DNA from 2 places in the Trichocoleus sp. DQ-A2 genome. Region 2 is predicted to be linked to the other one. Evidence: predicted binding sites of a transcription regulator. Region 2 holds the regulator's gene; the other holds the start of a gene.
The links. The regulator NtcA, encoded in region 2, controls nitrogen genes in cyanobacteria. The targets are predictions, from matches to a motif close to TTTGTANNNNNNNNTACAAA.
Positions count from the first base shown of each region.

Region 1 (7,768 bases), on a different contig from region 2:
CCTAAAGTTTTTGCCCAGCGGTAGCCTTGGGGATTGCTGCCGGTAGCGAGGAGAATGCGATCGCACTTGAGGATCTCTCCTGACTTCAACTGGATCTCAAAGCCGGTGTCGAGTGGTTGATTCAATGAAGTCACTTGCCGGAAAATCTTATCAACAGGTGTTCCCCTGCGAATCTGCACTCCAGATGCCCTTGCTGCCTCAAACAGACAATCCACAATAGTTTCGGAACTATCTGTAATTGGAAACATCCGTCCATCCGGTTCAGTTTTCAATTGGACGCCGCGATCGCTAAACCAAACGACTGTATCTTTAGCTTGGAAACGACTAAAAGCCCCCCGAAGTGCTTTCCCGCCTCTGGGGTAATATTGCACTAAACCAGCCGGGTCAAAGCAAGCATGAGTAACATTGCATCGCCCGCCGCCAGAAATCCGAACTTTAGATAAGGGTTGTCGTCCTGCTTCTAACAAAATTACTTGCGCGTGGGGATAAGTTTCGGCACAGGTAATTGCACCAAAAAAACCCGCTGCCCCACCGCCAATCACTACTACTTTTAAAGGTTGCACAATCAAGCTATTGCCGATTTCACGGAATATTTCCGTACAGATGCGATATTATCTCTCTACCCGTCGTATGGTTCAAAATCCGCTTTTGTAGCTCCACACGTAGGACATACCCAGTCTTCCGGGATATCTTCAAATGCCGTACCCGGTTGGATACCGCTATCTGGGTCGCCCTGTTGTTGATCGTAGATGTAGTTGCAAACTGTACATATATACTTCTTCATTATCGCTCCTCAACATTTGCCTATACATAATACTAAAAGCCGACGTAATCGAAATTACATCGGCTTTTGCAGAACCCATTGTTCATCTTCGAGAAACTTAAGTTTTGAGCCAAGGACTATCGCTGAATCGCACTCGCCTTAAGCCGAATCAAAAGTTTTGAAACCCACGCCAGCAGGTTAATTCTCTTGTAGTGTAGACGCACTTTCAACCGCCCAGTTGCTACAACTTTGCTTTAGCCTTCGACCAAAAGCCGTGTTCATCTTGTTCAAATTGATCAGAAACAACATCCCAAGCATGATGGTCAGCTTTGGATTCATCGCCAGAGTCTTCTAGCGCTTTGTTGTAATTGGCGATAAATGTCCTTTGAGCATCCTCTGAGAGGTGAGAACGAACTTCCGGGGACAAATCGCTAGGACTTTCCAGTTTCCCAGCGCGTTTGCGGGGTAATGTGGTTTCGCTGGTATGCACTTCTTCGCCACCAGCACTTTCTAGCAGCAGCTGAATTTCACCGGATTGATTGGCAGAGACTTCTACAACTACCAGAAAATCTCCAGCTTCGACGCGAGTTTGATAAATGGCAGCTTTGTCTTCTGGCATTCCCAAAGCGACCAAAGCAGAAACTAAACCAGCGCCCGCTGCACCCGCTAAAGCACCACTCGCTGCACCCAGCAACGCCGCACCAATGGGTCCTGCCGCGACGACTGAACCTACAAAAGGAATGAACAGCACTCCCACACCAGTCAGCAAGCCAAGGGCTGAACCAAACAAGGAACCAAAGATGCCGCCGCTTCTCAGCCCGCCTAAAATCACATCTTTTTTGGTGATGAATCCAGCAATGCGAGTTTCGGAATGAAAGTTTTTGCCGATTACTGAAATATCGTCGCGGGAAATCCCCCGATCGAGCAAGCGGTGAATCACTTTCTCAATTTGTTCGCGCTCTTTGAAAACGGCTGAGATACTGCGTTCTACTGTGGAAACACTTGGCTGTGTAGTTGGGTTTGTCGCGGTCATTCACTTCTCCTGAAATTTGTTTTTTAATTTTTGTTAATTTCTCTTGGAGAATAGCGAACATGACAATTCCAGCGAATCGCCCCGAAGGTTGATATTAAATGTATTTAAAGATACTAAATGACTTAACAAACTTTGAAAAAGAAAGCAATTATCGGCGAGTGCGCTGAACGCCGTAAGTAATCCCACTCGCAATTGAAAGCAAAATTAATATCCAGATAACGCCGCCAGGGATGAACGTGAGAATTCCAAATCCTCGCAACAGATACACCGCAATTGTCAGCCCTACAACACTGGCAAAAATAGAAGAAATCAGGGTTTCAGGGTTAGGAGTTTGGCTCACAGACTCGACCAAATAAATGGTTAAAACAGAATATTGCCATCGGCTACGTCCGCCCAAGCTGCAAATGCCGCCGAGGATACCAGCAACCAAGGTAAAGAGAACTAACGCCCAGATGACGTAGTCAGGAAGCTGCTTCAGAACGCCCGATCCTTTCAGCACCACGATAATCGCTGTAATCACTAAAGCAATGCCAGCGATACAACAAAATTGCGGTGCCTGGGTTGGGAGAGCGACTCACGTTCCTTGGCTCCTGACATGCTTGAGGAATTATGGTCATCATTGTTACATACTGAGTTGCTGAAACAGCGATGTAGGATCAAATTAGGAGATTAGCCAACATACCTTGCCTTCCACGTCCGAGACAACCTGTGTTAGCTTGACATCGAATTACTATTGATTGAGGAGTAGCTGAGTCAGTATGAGTATACTTTTTCCGTCGGACTCGATGGATGCCGCCTCAGACTTGTCGCTGAGCAAGAGATACTCAACGGCGCTTTTGCAAGGTGAGATTTTGATAGAAACGCAATTGCGTTCTACTTGGGGGGGTGCTGTTACTGCCCAAATGTATTTGCCAATCGAGCGATCGCGCGTTTGGCAACAAGTGACAGACTATCCCCGTTGGGTGCAATATTTCCCAGATGTTACTCACTCTGAGGTACTGCACTCCAACGTCTCCTCGCCTGTTGGCTTACCGGAAGGGACGAGTTCCAAGAGTGTTTACCAAGTTGCCACGAAAACTTTCCTGTTTCTCAGTCTTCAGGTTGAGGCTTATCTGAGTGTGTCTGAGATCGTGCAGCAGGAAATTCATTTTCGCTTGGAAAAAGGTACTTTTACCGATTTCTGTGCTGACTTAAGTTTGCAAGATTACGAGAATGGCACTTTGCTCACCTATACAGTAAAAGCAACGCCCAATATCCCAGTGCCGTCAATTTTCATCGAACAGGCAATGCAGCTAGAACTGCCTGTGAATATGCGAACTATGCGCCAGGTGATGTGCGGCAGTTAAAAGAGGCGATCGCGTTTAGTTCTAAATGCACCTAAATTATCGGGGATAACGATACCAGGCAGAATTCTTCATCGGATATTTGTCTGGTATAAATTAGCACTATTTAAGTCAGCCCCAAGCAAGTTGGCATTTTTCAGCTTGGCACCTGTCAAGTTTGCAAATCTCAAAGTCGCTTTTTGCAGGTCAGCACCTTCTAAGTTGGCATCCGTTAAGCGCGTAAATCTTAGGATGGCATTTTGTAAGTTAGCGTTTCTGAGCTGGGCGCGAGCTAAGTCCGCTACGTATAAGTTAGCACCAGCCAGATTGGCTCCGGTTAGGTTGGCTTTCCTTAAGTTAGCCCGTTGCAGGTTCGCTTCTCTCAAGTCGGCACCGCTTAAATCAGCACCGGAAAGGTCGCACCCTACGCATTCTTTCGTTTCCAGCAATCGTTTGACGTGCCCCATATTTGCCGCTTGTACGGGCGTCGCCAGCGATAGCGGCACCGATAAAGCGGCGGCAACCAGTATTGTGAGTTTCATGACGTTTTTCGCCTCCTAAGCTTATTATCCAGCGAGGCGTTATCTCTGAGGAGAAAGAAAACCGCCACATTTGTCTATCCAATTGGGTTGGTTAAATCATTTAAAACTGTTTCTTATATGACGTTTGCAATAAACCTTAAAAATTTAATAAATTTTTAATACTAAGAATACAAACAAAAGTTTCGGTTATCAAAAGCTAAAAGATTTATAAATTCGTTACGCTTCTTGACGATTTGGTGTAATTTTAAATAAGGAAAAATATCTTAAAATCTATACAAAGGTGGATTGCTTGCAGTCCAGATGAAGGGAAAAAAGGAACCCTTTAAAAATGCGGTTAGGAATTGGTAAATCCTCTTGATTAAAGGAAGTTTATAAACCCATCCTCAGACGCGAGGCGATCTAGTTGCGGCAAGTTTTAATTAACTTACTTCGCAATGCAGTCAAGTTTACAGAAATTGGCGTTATAACTTTCAAAGTGGGCTACCAAACGGAGAGAACCCAGTTTCAGGTGGCAGATACAGGAATTGGTATTACACCGGATGCAAAAGGAACCGGATTAAAATTGGCAATTCGCTGTCAATTAGTTCAACTGATGAGTGGCGCATTCAAAGTCAAGAGTACCCTCCACCTGCCAAGGAAATCGCAGACTTGCTCGATCTAGGCAAGGAAAGACGATTTTAGAGGCGTCGTAGAGCGATCGCTTACCTTGAGGGGTTGGATCGGCAGTTGATTCCGTATACTACCCATTTTGTCAATTCGGTAAGGTTTTAAAGAGAAACAAGTCTTATAGTTTATTACAGAATTTAAGAGGTATGAATGAGTGTTGATACGGTTGAAAAAGGAGTTATCTTAATCGTTGATGACACTCCTACCAATTTGGGAATGCTGTTCGATTTCCTGGCTCATTCCGGCTTCCAAGTTTTAGTGGCTGAAGATGGCGAAAGTGCAATTGAAAGCGCTGAATATGCTTCACCCGACCTAATTTTATTAGATGTACTCATGCCCGGAATAGATGGATTTGAAACTTGCCGCCGCCTAAAAGCGAATCAAGTAACTCAAGATATTCCCGTAATTTTTATGACCGCTCTGAGTGAGACAGTGGATAAGGTCAAAGGGTTGAATCTTGGGGCGGTAGATTACATTACTAAACCGCTCCAGCATGAAGAAGTTTTAGCCCGTGTCAGCATCCACCTGCGCCTGCGTTGCTTGACCAAAAAACTGATAGACCAAAATATACGTTTAGAACAGGAGATATGCGAACGCAAACAAGCAGAAGCAGAACGAGAGCAAGCATTTATAGCGCTCCAGGAAAGCGAAGCTCGATTTAGATGCTTGGTTGAATCGAATATCATTGGGATTATTTTCGCAGATTTTCGGGGCAATATTACCGAAGCGAATGATGCCTTTCTACAGATGGTGGGATATGAGCGGGAGGAACTGCCAACGGGAGGTTTGCGTTGGGATGAAATTACTCCGCCCGAATATCGCCATTTAGACGAAGACGCGCTCGCACAATTCCTCAGTTCTGGCAATTGTACTCCCTACGAGAAAGAATTTATTTCCAAAGATGGTCGTCGCGTTCCAGTGATGATTGGTGCAGCGCTGATGGAACCATCTCAACCAAACGTTGTCGGTTTTGTCCTTGACATCACCGAGCGCAAACAGGCAGATCGGAAAATCCAAGAACAAGCGGCTTTGCTTGATATTACAACCGATGCAATTCTCGTCCGAGACCTGAACAACCAAATCCTATTTTGGAACAAAGGGGCTGAACGTTTGTACGGATGGAAGACAGAAGAAGTTTTTGGTAAGAATGCTAATCAACTTTTATACAAGGAAATTTCACCACAACTCCAAAAAAATCAGAATATTCTTGCCCAAGAAAACGAGTGGCAGGGTGAATTGCATCAAGTCACAAAAGACGGGAAAAATATTATCGTTGCAAGTCGCTGGACTCTCGTTCGGGATGAAGAAGAACAACCCAAATTTATCTTAACTGTTAATACCGATATTACAGAGAGGAAACAACTCGAAGCCCAGTTTCTTCGGGCACAGCGCATGGAGAGTATCGGCACTCTGGCAAGCGGGATTGCCCACGATCTCAACAATGCCCTAGCGCCTGTATTAATGTCTGTTCAAATCTTGGAACACAAACTTCAAGATGAGCAGAGCCGGCGAATACTAAAAACACTAGAAACCAATACTCAACGAAGTGCCGATCTCGTTAAACAAGTGCTGTCATTTGTGCGAGGAGTCGAAGGGAAGCGAACCACCTTGCAAGTAAGGCACATTATTAAAGAAATTGAGCAGATTGTTAAACAGACATTTTCTAGAGCGATTGAAATCCGCACCGATATCCCGATGCTCGATCTTTGGACTATTTCTGGGGATGCAACTCAGCTGCACCAAGTATTGATGAATCTCTGTGTAAACGCTAGGGATGCGATGCCAAACGGGGGAACTTTAGAGCTTTGTGCCAGGAATCTGTGGGTTGATGAACACTATGCCCGGATGAATCTTGATGCTAAGGTTGGCCCTTACGTTGTCATTACTGTATCCGATACAGGGATGGGAATCTCAAGGGAAATAATAGATAGAATCTTTGAGCCATTTTTCACCACAAAAGAGATAGGACAAGGTACTGGCTTAGGTCTTTCAACGGTGATGGGTATCGTTAAAAGTCACGGTGGATTTGTGCAGGTACTTAGCGAAGTAGGCCAAGGAACGCAATTTTATATTTACTTACCCGTAACGCAGGCAACGATACCAGATGAGACGAAAAGCTTGCCTCATGAATTGCCTAGAGGACAAGGAGAATTAATTCTCGTTGTTGATGATGAATATTCAATTCGAGAGCTTACGAAAATTTCTCTAGAAACCTATAATTACAAGGTTTTAACCGCTAATGATGGAGTGGAGGCATTGGTGCTATATGCAGAACACAAGCAAGATATTAACGCTGTATTAGTCGATATGATGATGCCAGCTATGGATGGTATAACGACTATCCGGGCTTTGCAAAAAATCAATCCACAGGTCAAGATTATTGCAGTTAGCGGACTTACATCTAATTACCAGATAACTGAAATCGCTGGAAATAACGTCAAAACATTTTTACCAAAGCCCTACACCTCAGAGGAATTGTTGAAAAATATACAGGTGGTTCTTGGTAAAAATTAGAAGGTTTTGTTTTTCTATGATTGCCAATGTTTTCAGATACCCGACTTTTTAAAAAAGTCGGGTATCTCGCTTTCACGTTGCAGCTCAATTTTATCTAATGCCCAAAGAATTTACTAGAAGCGATCGCGCTTTACATCAGTTCTCGTCCAGTTAATCGCGCTTTACATCAGTTCTCGCCCAGTTAATCGCGCTTTACATCAGTTCTTACCCAGCTAATCGCACCGCCAAATCTTGATAGTCTTGTCCTCGCTGCCACTGACTAAAGTCTGCCCATCCGGACTAAAAGCAACTGAATAAACCAAATTTGAATGCCCTCTGAGGGTGTGAATCAGCTTACCACTGTCAATCGACCAATTCTGAATGGTGTTGTCTCCACTACCACTGGCAAGAGTCTGCCCATCCGGACTAAAAGCGACGGAACAAACCGAATTTGAATATCCAGTGAGGCTGTGAATCAGCTTACCAGTCTCCAAGTGCCAAATCTTGATAGTCTTATCTCCGCTACCACTGGCAAGAGTCTGCCCATTCGGACTAAAAGCAACTGAATAAACCCGGTTTAAATGCCCCGTGAAAGTGCGAATCAGCTTGCCACTGCCCGCCTGCCACAGCTTGATAGTGTAATCCTGACTGCTACTGGCAAGAGTTTGCCCATCCGGACTAAAGGCAACGGAAAAAATATAGTCTAAGTGCCCCGTAAAATCGCGAATCAGCTTGCCACTGCCCACCTGCCACAGCTTAATGATTTTGTCCCCACTACCACTGGCAAGAGTCTGCCCATCCGGACTAAAAACAACAGAATGAACCCACCTTGAATGCCCCGTGAAAGTGCGAATCAGCTTGCCACGGTCCACCTGCCACAGTTTAATAGTGCTGTCTCCACTACCACTGGCAAGAGTCTGCCCATCTGGACTGATAGCTATAGAACGAA
Region 1 covers NZ_JAMPKD010000011.1:157,298-165,065, forward strand. The annotation lists gene NC997_RS13165 (NAD(P)/FAD-dependent oxidoreductase) at 1-569, opposite strand, end outside; gene rd (rubredoxin) at 620-784, opposite strand; gene NC997_RS13175 (ChaB family protein) at 1,005-1,796, opposite strand; gene NC997_RS13180 (hypothetical protein) at 1,945-2,136, opposite strand; gene NC997_RS13185 (SRPBCC family protein) at 2,555-3,142, shown strand; gene NC997_RS13190 (pentapeptide repeat-containing protein) at 3,211-3,660, opposite strand; gene NC997_RS13195 (ATP-binding protein) at 4,064-4,321, shown strand; gene NC997_RS13200 (response regulator) at 4,477-6,840, shown strand; gene NC997_RS13205 (serine/threonine-protein kinase) at 7,053-7,768, opposite strand, start outside.
Region 1: NC997_RS13175 (ChaB family protein) is a predicted target of NtcA. The motif match lies at 1,894-1,913, and genes of this name have one in related genera.

Region 2 (8,036 bases):
CGGGTTGGGTAGCCGCGATGTTGCAGCTGGGCAAGTCCGCGAATGGCTGGCATCCTTTAAAGAAGATAAAACGCCTCGCTAATCACAAATTTTCTTGGTCAGTTAAACGTAGGGTGGGCATCCGTGTCCACCCTTTTCAAATGTTCCTCACGCACCATCATTCCTTAGTACCTGCTTGCTTGAGCAACTCAAGTATTTTGGTGTGTCCTTTATACTTGGCAATATCTAAGGGTGAGTTTCCATTCTTGTCTTGTTCTGTTACATTAGCCCCTTGGTTAATTAAGCTTTTAACCTCATCAATATTGTTTCTAGCTATAGCCAATAAGAGTTTGTCATTTTCATTCTGACTTTGTCCTAAAGACTCTTCCCAGTCTGCCCAAGACTGTTCTAGTTCATGCTTTTCCTCTAGTTCTAATTCTTTTTCAATATCTTTAAGGGTAATAATAAGGCGATTCAGTATAGCTTTTTGCTCTCGATTTAGGAAAATCTCATTGATTTTTTCAATTCGGCTGCAAAATAAGTCTGAAAAACCTCTCTCTTGCAAAACACTTCTGGCTAGCCTGGGGAGAAAGTAACACAAAGCTTCATCCGAAATGAGCGAGTAATCACAGATCATCATTGAGCATTGCTCGTCGCTCATTTCATCTTTTAAAACTTCACCAAAATCTCGCTGAATCGCTAAATATTCACCCTCAATAACTCCCTTTTTTGGAAGAATAGGGATGATCAAAGGCTTTTTGAAGGCTGAGAAAGCTTGGTTAATATCATCTAATAAAGACTTATCTTCCATTCTTTTTGCTATAGAGGTTGGAAAAAAGAGAGTTTACAATTTATTTATAATATCTATATTTTGATTTGCTTTTTAGTACCTTTTCTGGAACTCGCGCAGAGGACATTGTCCTCCGCGCTCCAACTACAACGTCTAGTCAGACAAATACAATTACTATATTATGACTTTAACATGCACAAAACAAGCATTTTATTATAAGTATATTCGAGCTAAATAAAATACATCGATCAGTTGCACTGATCGATGTATTTATAAATCGAATTAGATGAATTTCAAGTAATAAAAAACAAGCGATCGCTTGTTTTTAAAAAGAGCGATCGCTTGTTTTAATTCACTAACTTTGCACTCAACTCATTCTTAATCCGATTCAAAATTGAGGCTTCATCCAGTGAAGTCAGAATGCGACTTACCACGGCTTTTGGGCCATCGGGACCCCAGGAAGCGCCGTTCGCCAAGTAAGTCTTAGTGACTTGTCCAATCCCGTAAGAAGAAACCCCTGAAACACCTGCCTGAGTCACGGCAACTGATAGATAGGGACCTAAAGACACCCCACCCGTTGCGGGTGCGGAGAGTCCTAAGAGACTTTTCAGGGAACTCAGTCCCAAAGTTGCCAAAAGTTCGCTAGCACTAATTCCGCCCATACTGATGGCAATTTTTTGTAGCAGTCCCACCGCTCCCGGCTGGGTCATGGGGATGCCGTAGAGTTTAGATAAGGTGAGAATCATTGCCACGTCGATGACGGCACCGCTGAGGAGATCGACAACCGTGACCGGGTTGAGGGCGATCGCAACTGCCTTCGTCATCACCCCTTTCCAGATGATCTGATTCGCACTTTCATCGCGAATCTGCATCTTCCTAGCAATCATCTGTTCGTTCACATCATCGGCATACAGCATGGTGTTGAGCGCTACCAAAGCCTTGCCTTCTCGGTGCAAAATTTCCAGAATTTTCAGCTTCAAATCCAGAACTTGGGGCGTTCCCGGTCGTCGCTGCACTGCCCTCGTTCCGTCAGGACGGCGAACCGCCTGCGCCACCAGGGGAGAGGCAGCAACCATTACAATTTCATCCGGTGAGAGCAATTCCCGCACCCGTTCATCCCGAATTTTGCGATAAATCGCCATCCGGTCGGCATCCGGATACTGGTCAATTTTGTTAAATACCAGCAACATCGGTTTACCGACTTCCCGCAATTGCGAGAGCGCCTCGTATTCCACCTTGTTCATGTCGCCCGAAATGACAAACAGCAGCAAGTCTGCTTGTCTGGCAACTTGTCTGGCTAAGGTTTCGCGGGTTTCTCCGTCTACTTCGTCAATTCCAGGGGTGTCAATTAGCTCGATTTGGGAATTGCCCGCACTCGGCAGCGTGACTCGTAGGATATCGCTGACGCTTCCCGTCTCATTCTCCTGAGTCAGTTGCCAGCTGGCACCTTGATGGGTGCGGGTGACGCCATGAAGCGGTCCCGTTTCAAACACGTTCTGACCTAATAAGGCGTTCAGTACTGAAGATTTACCCCGTCCCACCATCCCAAAGGCGGCAATCTGGACGACTGAGCGATCTAACTTCTCAAGCATCGTTGCCAAATCATCAATCTCGGATTCCAGTCCCGTCCGCTCTTGGGGTGTTAGATCCAGGTTATCTACCAAATCTCGCAGAGCATTTTGCGCCTTTTTGTAATTTAGTTCTGCTTGGATGTCATCAAAGCTCAAAATGGCGTTATCTAGTTCCCGATCCAAATCTGTTGCGTCCGGGGTTTGTGAAGGGAACTGGCTGGCATTTGGGGTTCGGTCAGACGATAAACGACTCAAAATTGCACCTTTTTTGCTCAGATGTTACTCTTCTTTCATCCTAGTCAATACCGATCTAGTCTGGCACTTTCCATATCCAGAGGGATATTTTTACTCGGTTCGTGCCAGCTCAGTATCAGCTGTGAGAATGATGTTATCTCGAAGGCGATCGCAATAAGTTTAGTATTGTTGCTGAATGAAGGTATTTGATCGGCACAGCGATTGTGAGTTCTAAGCGTTTACCTCAAACTACTGCCCACGTCCGAATTACCCATCTTTCCTGGCAACGGGGCTTTCTAGCAGGGGAAGTCACGGCGGCAGAATATGAATGGCAGTTCCAGTGGTGTTTCCGACAGGGTCAATTGTCGGTGACACCTTCTTTGGGACGCGCTTTAATTCAGGAACCTCTGGGTCGATTTTTAGAACAGAAAGATTACCAGCTAGAGCCTGGAGGGGACTATGCGTTTACGATCCGGGCGGAACTTTAAAAGTTTTGAGTTTTGAGTTCAGTTTAAATTAAGAAAGTTAAGAATGACAGAGTTTCCTAGTTCCTCGTCTCTCGTTGCTTCATGTATCTTTCGATGAGGAGGATGGCAACAATGTCATCGATTGGTCGGGGTAGACTCCGCATCCCTTGGGGAATCAGGCGTCCTAAACCTTGGGGAGGGTACATTTGCCAATAGCGATCGCGTGCTTCCAATGTACTGTAGCGCTCATCTACCAGGACAATTGGCACCGACGTTGGAAATTGCTGAAGTTTCTTTTTCCAACTTTTGGAAGTGGTTTGATCGCCCATCACTAGAGTATCAATTGGAAATTTTTCACACAACTCAAGGAGCGTTGCGATCGCTGCTTCTGCTGGTACAACCTGGTGGTAATGCAGAGAATTGTCTTTCCCCACTACGGCTAAACCACACTTATCGCGCCCTGGATCGAACCCTAAAATCATCTGAATTGGCTAATCGCTAATTTACAAATGGTTAATTGCCATTAGTCATCATCTCATCACTAATGACTAATAAATTACATCCTGACCACAACTTCTCCGTCTTCAACTGCCTCCAAATTTAATTTCATGGGTCCGGCAATATAGGCGTCCTCTGCCACGACCGCTTTCAGAGAAATCGGCTTATTGTGCTTTTTCAACTGCTCGATAAACCGAATCAAGCTAACAATTCGATTGTCGCCAACCTGAACTGTATCGCCCAAAATCCCCGCGCGAGTGGCTCGGAACTGGGATGCTCCAAGCAGCAGGTCAATCCGCTGCCGAATTTGTTGGTCGGTCATGTTTGAAGGATCGGCAGATGTCGTTGCTACGACTTCACCAGTGCGGAATACAACTTGATTGGGTGCGGCGTCTGCAAAGACTTGTACCTGCTTTTCTCCCTGGACATAGTTACCAGCCGAAAAAACTCGGACTACATAGTTTCGACCATCCTGAATCTGGTTGATCAGTTGCTCGACCTGTGCCTCTGTAATTTGCACGACCCGTTCGTTCGCCACCTTGTTGAGACCGGGTTGGGTCGCTTTAATCGCTGTCCGATTCGCTTCCCGTAACAGCTGCTCAATGACCTGTCGGGCTGCGGCTGGCTCGACAATACGAAAAACGCCCGCCGCCAGAACCTGACCGCGCAGCAGTGCCAGACTACCCTGACGCAAAGTTTGATAAGACTGGTAATACTGTTCTAAGGTTGCCACTTCCTGCTCTAGGGAAGCTTGTTGTTTTTCGAGTTCTTTAAGGCGATTTTCTCGCTGGGCAATCACCTCATCTCGTTGAGAAATTTTGTTGTCAAGTAGAGATAAGGCTTTGTCTCGCTGGGCAATTTGCTCGTCGCGATCGCTCAGGCTCTTCCGAAAGGCAGCAAGTTTCTCATCAAGTTCGACAAGGGCTTGATCCCGCTTGAGAATTTGCTCATCGCGTTGGCTAATTGCTCGGTCTTGCTGGGCAATTTTTTGGTCGCGCTGAGTCACTTTCGCTTTGAATTCAGTAATTTCAGCTCTGACTTGATTTCGCTGCTGGAGGAGTTCTTGGCGTTCTGCTTGAAGTTGTTGGATTTCCGAACGTAGCGTCTTGGCTTGCCCTGAGACAGATGTAAGCTGTTTTTGGGTTTGCTGAAAGCTGCTGGCAACCCGGGTCAGTTCGCTTTGAGTCTGATTTAGTTGCGCCTCCGTCTGGCCTTGTTTAGCCAGCGCAGCTGCCAAAGATCGATTAATCGCATCTAAGCGCTGCTGAGCGACAGATTGCTGGGTGCGAGCTTGAGCGAGTTCCTTCTCGACTTGCTCTTTTTGGGCGGCGGTTTTAGCAAGTTCGCTTTCGGTTTTCCGTTTCTGCTCGTTCGCTTTGGCAATATCCTTACTGGCTGTCTTGAGTTTTTTCTGCACTTCTTGGAGTCTAAAAACTCCAATCCGCAATTGTTCGCTTGTCGCAAAGATGATTGTCAGTGTTGAGGCAGAAATCGTTAGTCCCGTTAGAATCGTTACTAAAACAGCTGTTTTGCGGGGACGCAGATTGAACAACGACAGGCGTGCTTTTCCCACGCGCGTGCCAATGCGATCGCCTACCGTTGCGATGACGCTTCCCAACACTAAAATAGACAAAATCAGGAAGAGCGCACTGTCGGTCATTGTCTGCTACAGTCATTCCAGTTACAGCCTATCGCATCGCAGGCTAGAGAAAGGGTTAACAGGAATTAAAGATCGAAGGTGAAATCGGAAAGGTTAAAGGTTGGAAGGTTGAAAACTATCCGCTTAAAACCTGACACCTTTTAACTCAACTCCCGACTAAATGTTAAAACTGGATAACCTGCTCGCGCTACCATGCCGTTTTAACCAACAACCTAACCTACAACCTGACGAGAGCCTCTAGCTGTTTTCAAGTAAACTGCTGACTCAGTGTAACTGGGTTGTGTACCGTAATTTTTTTCTTGTGGATAGAAATCATTTTTTCCTCCCGCAAATCTCCCAGTAAGCGGGTGACAGTTACCCTGGTGGAGCCGATTGCTTCTGCGATCGCTTGATGAGAAAGCTTCAGATCGATCGTAATTCCATTGGCGGTAGGAACGCCAAAATCACGGCACAGAATCAATAGAAAACTCACCAAGCGCGATCCCATATCTCGGTGAGCTAATGTCTCAATCATCATTTCTGTTTGCAAAATGCGCGAAGAAAGCCCTCGCAGCATCAACATCGATAGCTCCGGATTATCCTTGAGCGATTGCTCTACCTGATCGATCGGTGCCGAAAGCAGCTCCACTGGCGTAAATGCTACAGCGTGATAAAACCGATCCGAACGATGCCCTGTAATTAAGGACAGTACTCCAAAAACGCTGTTTTCTCGCAGCAGCGCCACGGTAATTTCTTCCCCAGCTTCATACACGCGAGACAGCTTTACTGCACCTTTGAGCAAAAAGTATACACGTTCAGCCGGGTCTCCTGGGAAAAAGATCGTCTTGCCCCGCTCAAAAGTTTCCACCACGGGTGGAAACGCCCCACCTCCCAGTTGACGGAACACAGCTGCTAGCGGTCTATCTTGCGTCACTACCACTTCCTTTTTCCTAAATGCTGCCCTACAGACTTCTGCAACTTTCTGTCGGAGGAACTTTAACCATAGCAAAACAACTATGAGAGTTTTCTGACATTAGACACAGATAAACTGACTTCCGGGTGGTTTTTGTGCTATTTGATACAAAATTTTAAAGTAGTTTCCTCCGCTACCTTCTTTAGCTCTCTCCCCGCTCAAGGCAAGTAAGATTATGACGGAAAATGTTGATATCTTGACAGTATCTGCGCCATCGGGTGGGATGCATGGTGAGTAAGGAGGCACGATCCTTACCCGTACTAGACAGCCTCGCTCCGGGCGATCGCGATCTTGAATACTCCCCTAAATCGGATATCCTCTAATATTGCCTTCAAAATCGACATTTATGCTAGATTTAACCGGAAAAAACGCCCTAGTCACCGGCATTGCCAACAATCGATCGATCGCCTGGGGGATTGCTCAGCAACTGCACCAAGCGGGTGCGAATCTAGGAGTGACTTACCTGCCAGACGACCGAGGTCGCTTTGAAAAAAAAGTGGCAGAGTTGGTAGAACCCCTCAATCCCAGCTTGTTTTTACCCTGCGATGTCCAGAATGAGACCCAAATTCAGTCTACATTTGACGCCATCCGCGATAAGTGGGGCAAGCTAGACATCCTGATCCATTGTCTTGCCTTTGCGAACAAGGAAGATTTATCAGGTGATTTTAGTACCACTACCCGTGCTGGCTTCACCCAAGCTCTAGAAATTAGTACCTATTCGCTGGTGCAACTTGCCGGGTCAGCAAAACCGCTAATGACAGAAGGCGGCAGTATTGTCACGCTGACTTATCTAGGCGGCGTTAAAGTGATCCCCAACTATAACGTGATGGGAATTGCCAAGTCTGGACTGGAAATGAGTGTCCGTTACCTGGCATCTGAGTTAGGACCGCAGAATATTCGCGTGAATGCAATTTCGGCAGGTCCCATCCGCACTTTGGCATCGTCGGCGGTAGGTGGCATTCTGGATATGATCCATCACGTTGAGGAAGTGGCACCGCTGCGACGCACTGTAACTCAGAAAGAAGTGGGAAATGCGGCTGCTTTCTTGTGTAGCGATTTGTCAAGTGGCATTACAGGTCAGGTGCTGTATGTCGATGCCGGATACGAGATTATGGGGATGTAGAAAGAATCAAACATTAAAAATTAAAAATTAAAAAGCAAAGATTCTGCTAACTTTTAATTTTTAATTTTGCATTTTTAAGGCTTTCGCGTCTCCCAGATGCTCAGTAAAGTAGGATAATAAACTTAACTTTATTTTCTTGAGTGAGCATCTGCGATGCAGGCACGCGATCGCCAATTTACACCTTCTCCAAGCATTGAACAGCTTTTGTCTCCTCGGATGGCAAGGGTTCCCCGCAAGACGGGCGAAACGGATGTTATCGTCACCGTCAAATTAGACGGGAATGGCACTTGCAATGCAAAAACTGGCATTCCGTTTTTAGACCATATGCTGCATCAAATCGCCTCTCACAGCCTGATTGATTTGGATGTAGCCGCGACGGGAGACTTGGAAATTGATGACCACCATACCAATGAAGATGTGGGAATTACCCTAGGAATGGCGTTGCATCAAGCACTGGGCGATCGCAAAGGAATTGTCCGGTTTGGGAATTTCCTCGCCCCTCTCGATGAAGCGTTGGTTCAGGTAGCGTTAGATTTTTCCGGACGCCCCCATCTCAGCTATGGCTTAGAGATTCCCACTCAGCGAGTCGGGACTTATGACACTCAGCTGGTGCGGGAATTTTTTGTGGCGGTGGTCAATCACAGCCAGATGACGCTGCACATTCGCCAACTAGATGGAATTAACTCGCACCACATTATTGAAGCAACGTTCAAAGCGTTTGCGCGATCGCTCCGCATGGCAATCGAAGTTGATCCCCGTCGT
Region 2 covers NZ_JAMPKD010000008.1:198,043-206,078, forward strand. The annotation lists gene NC997_RS10195 (mechanosensitive ion channel) at 1-82, shown strand, start outside; gene NC997_RS10200 (ankyrin repeat domain-containing protein) at 158-790, opposite strand; gene NC997_RS10205 (GTP-binding protein) at 1,117-2,523, opposite strand; gene NC997_RS10210 (DUF3146 family protein) at 2,799-3,062, shown strand; gene NC997_RS10215 (pre-16S rRNA-processing nuclease YqgF) at 3,119-3,523, opposite strand; gene NC997_RS10220 (DUF3084 domain-containing protein) at 3,598-5,199, opposite strand; gene ntcA (global nitrogen regulator NtcA) at 5,447-6,118, opposite strand; gene fabI (enoyl-ACP reductase FabI) at 6,498-7,274, shown strand; gene hisB (imidazoleglycerol-phosphate dehydratase HisB) at 7,428-8,036, shown strand, end outside.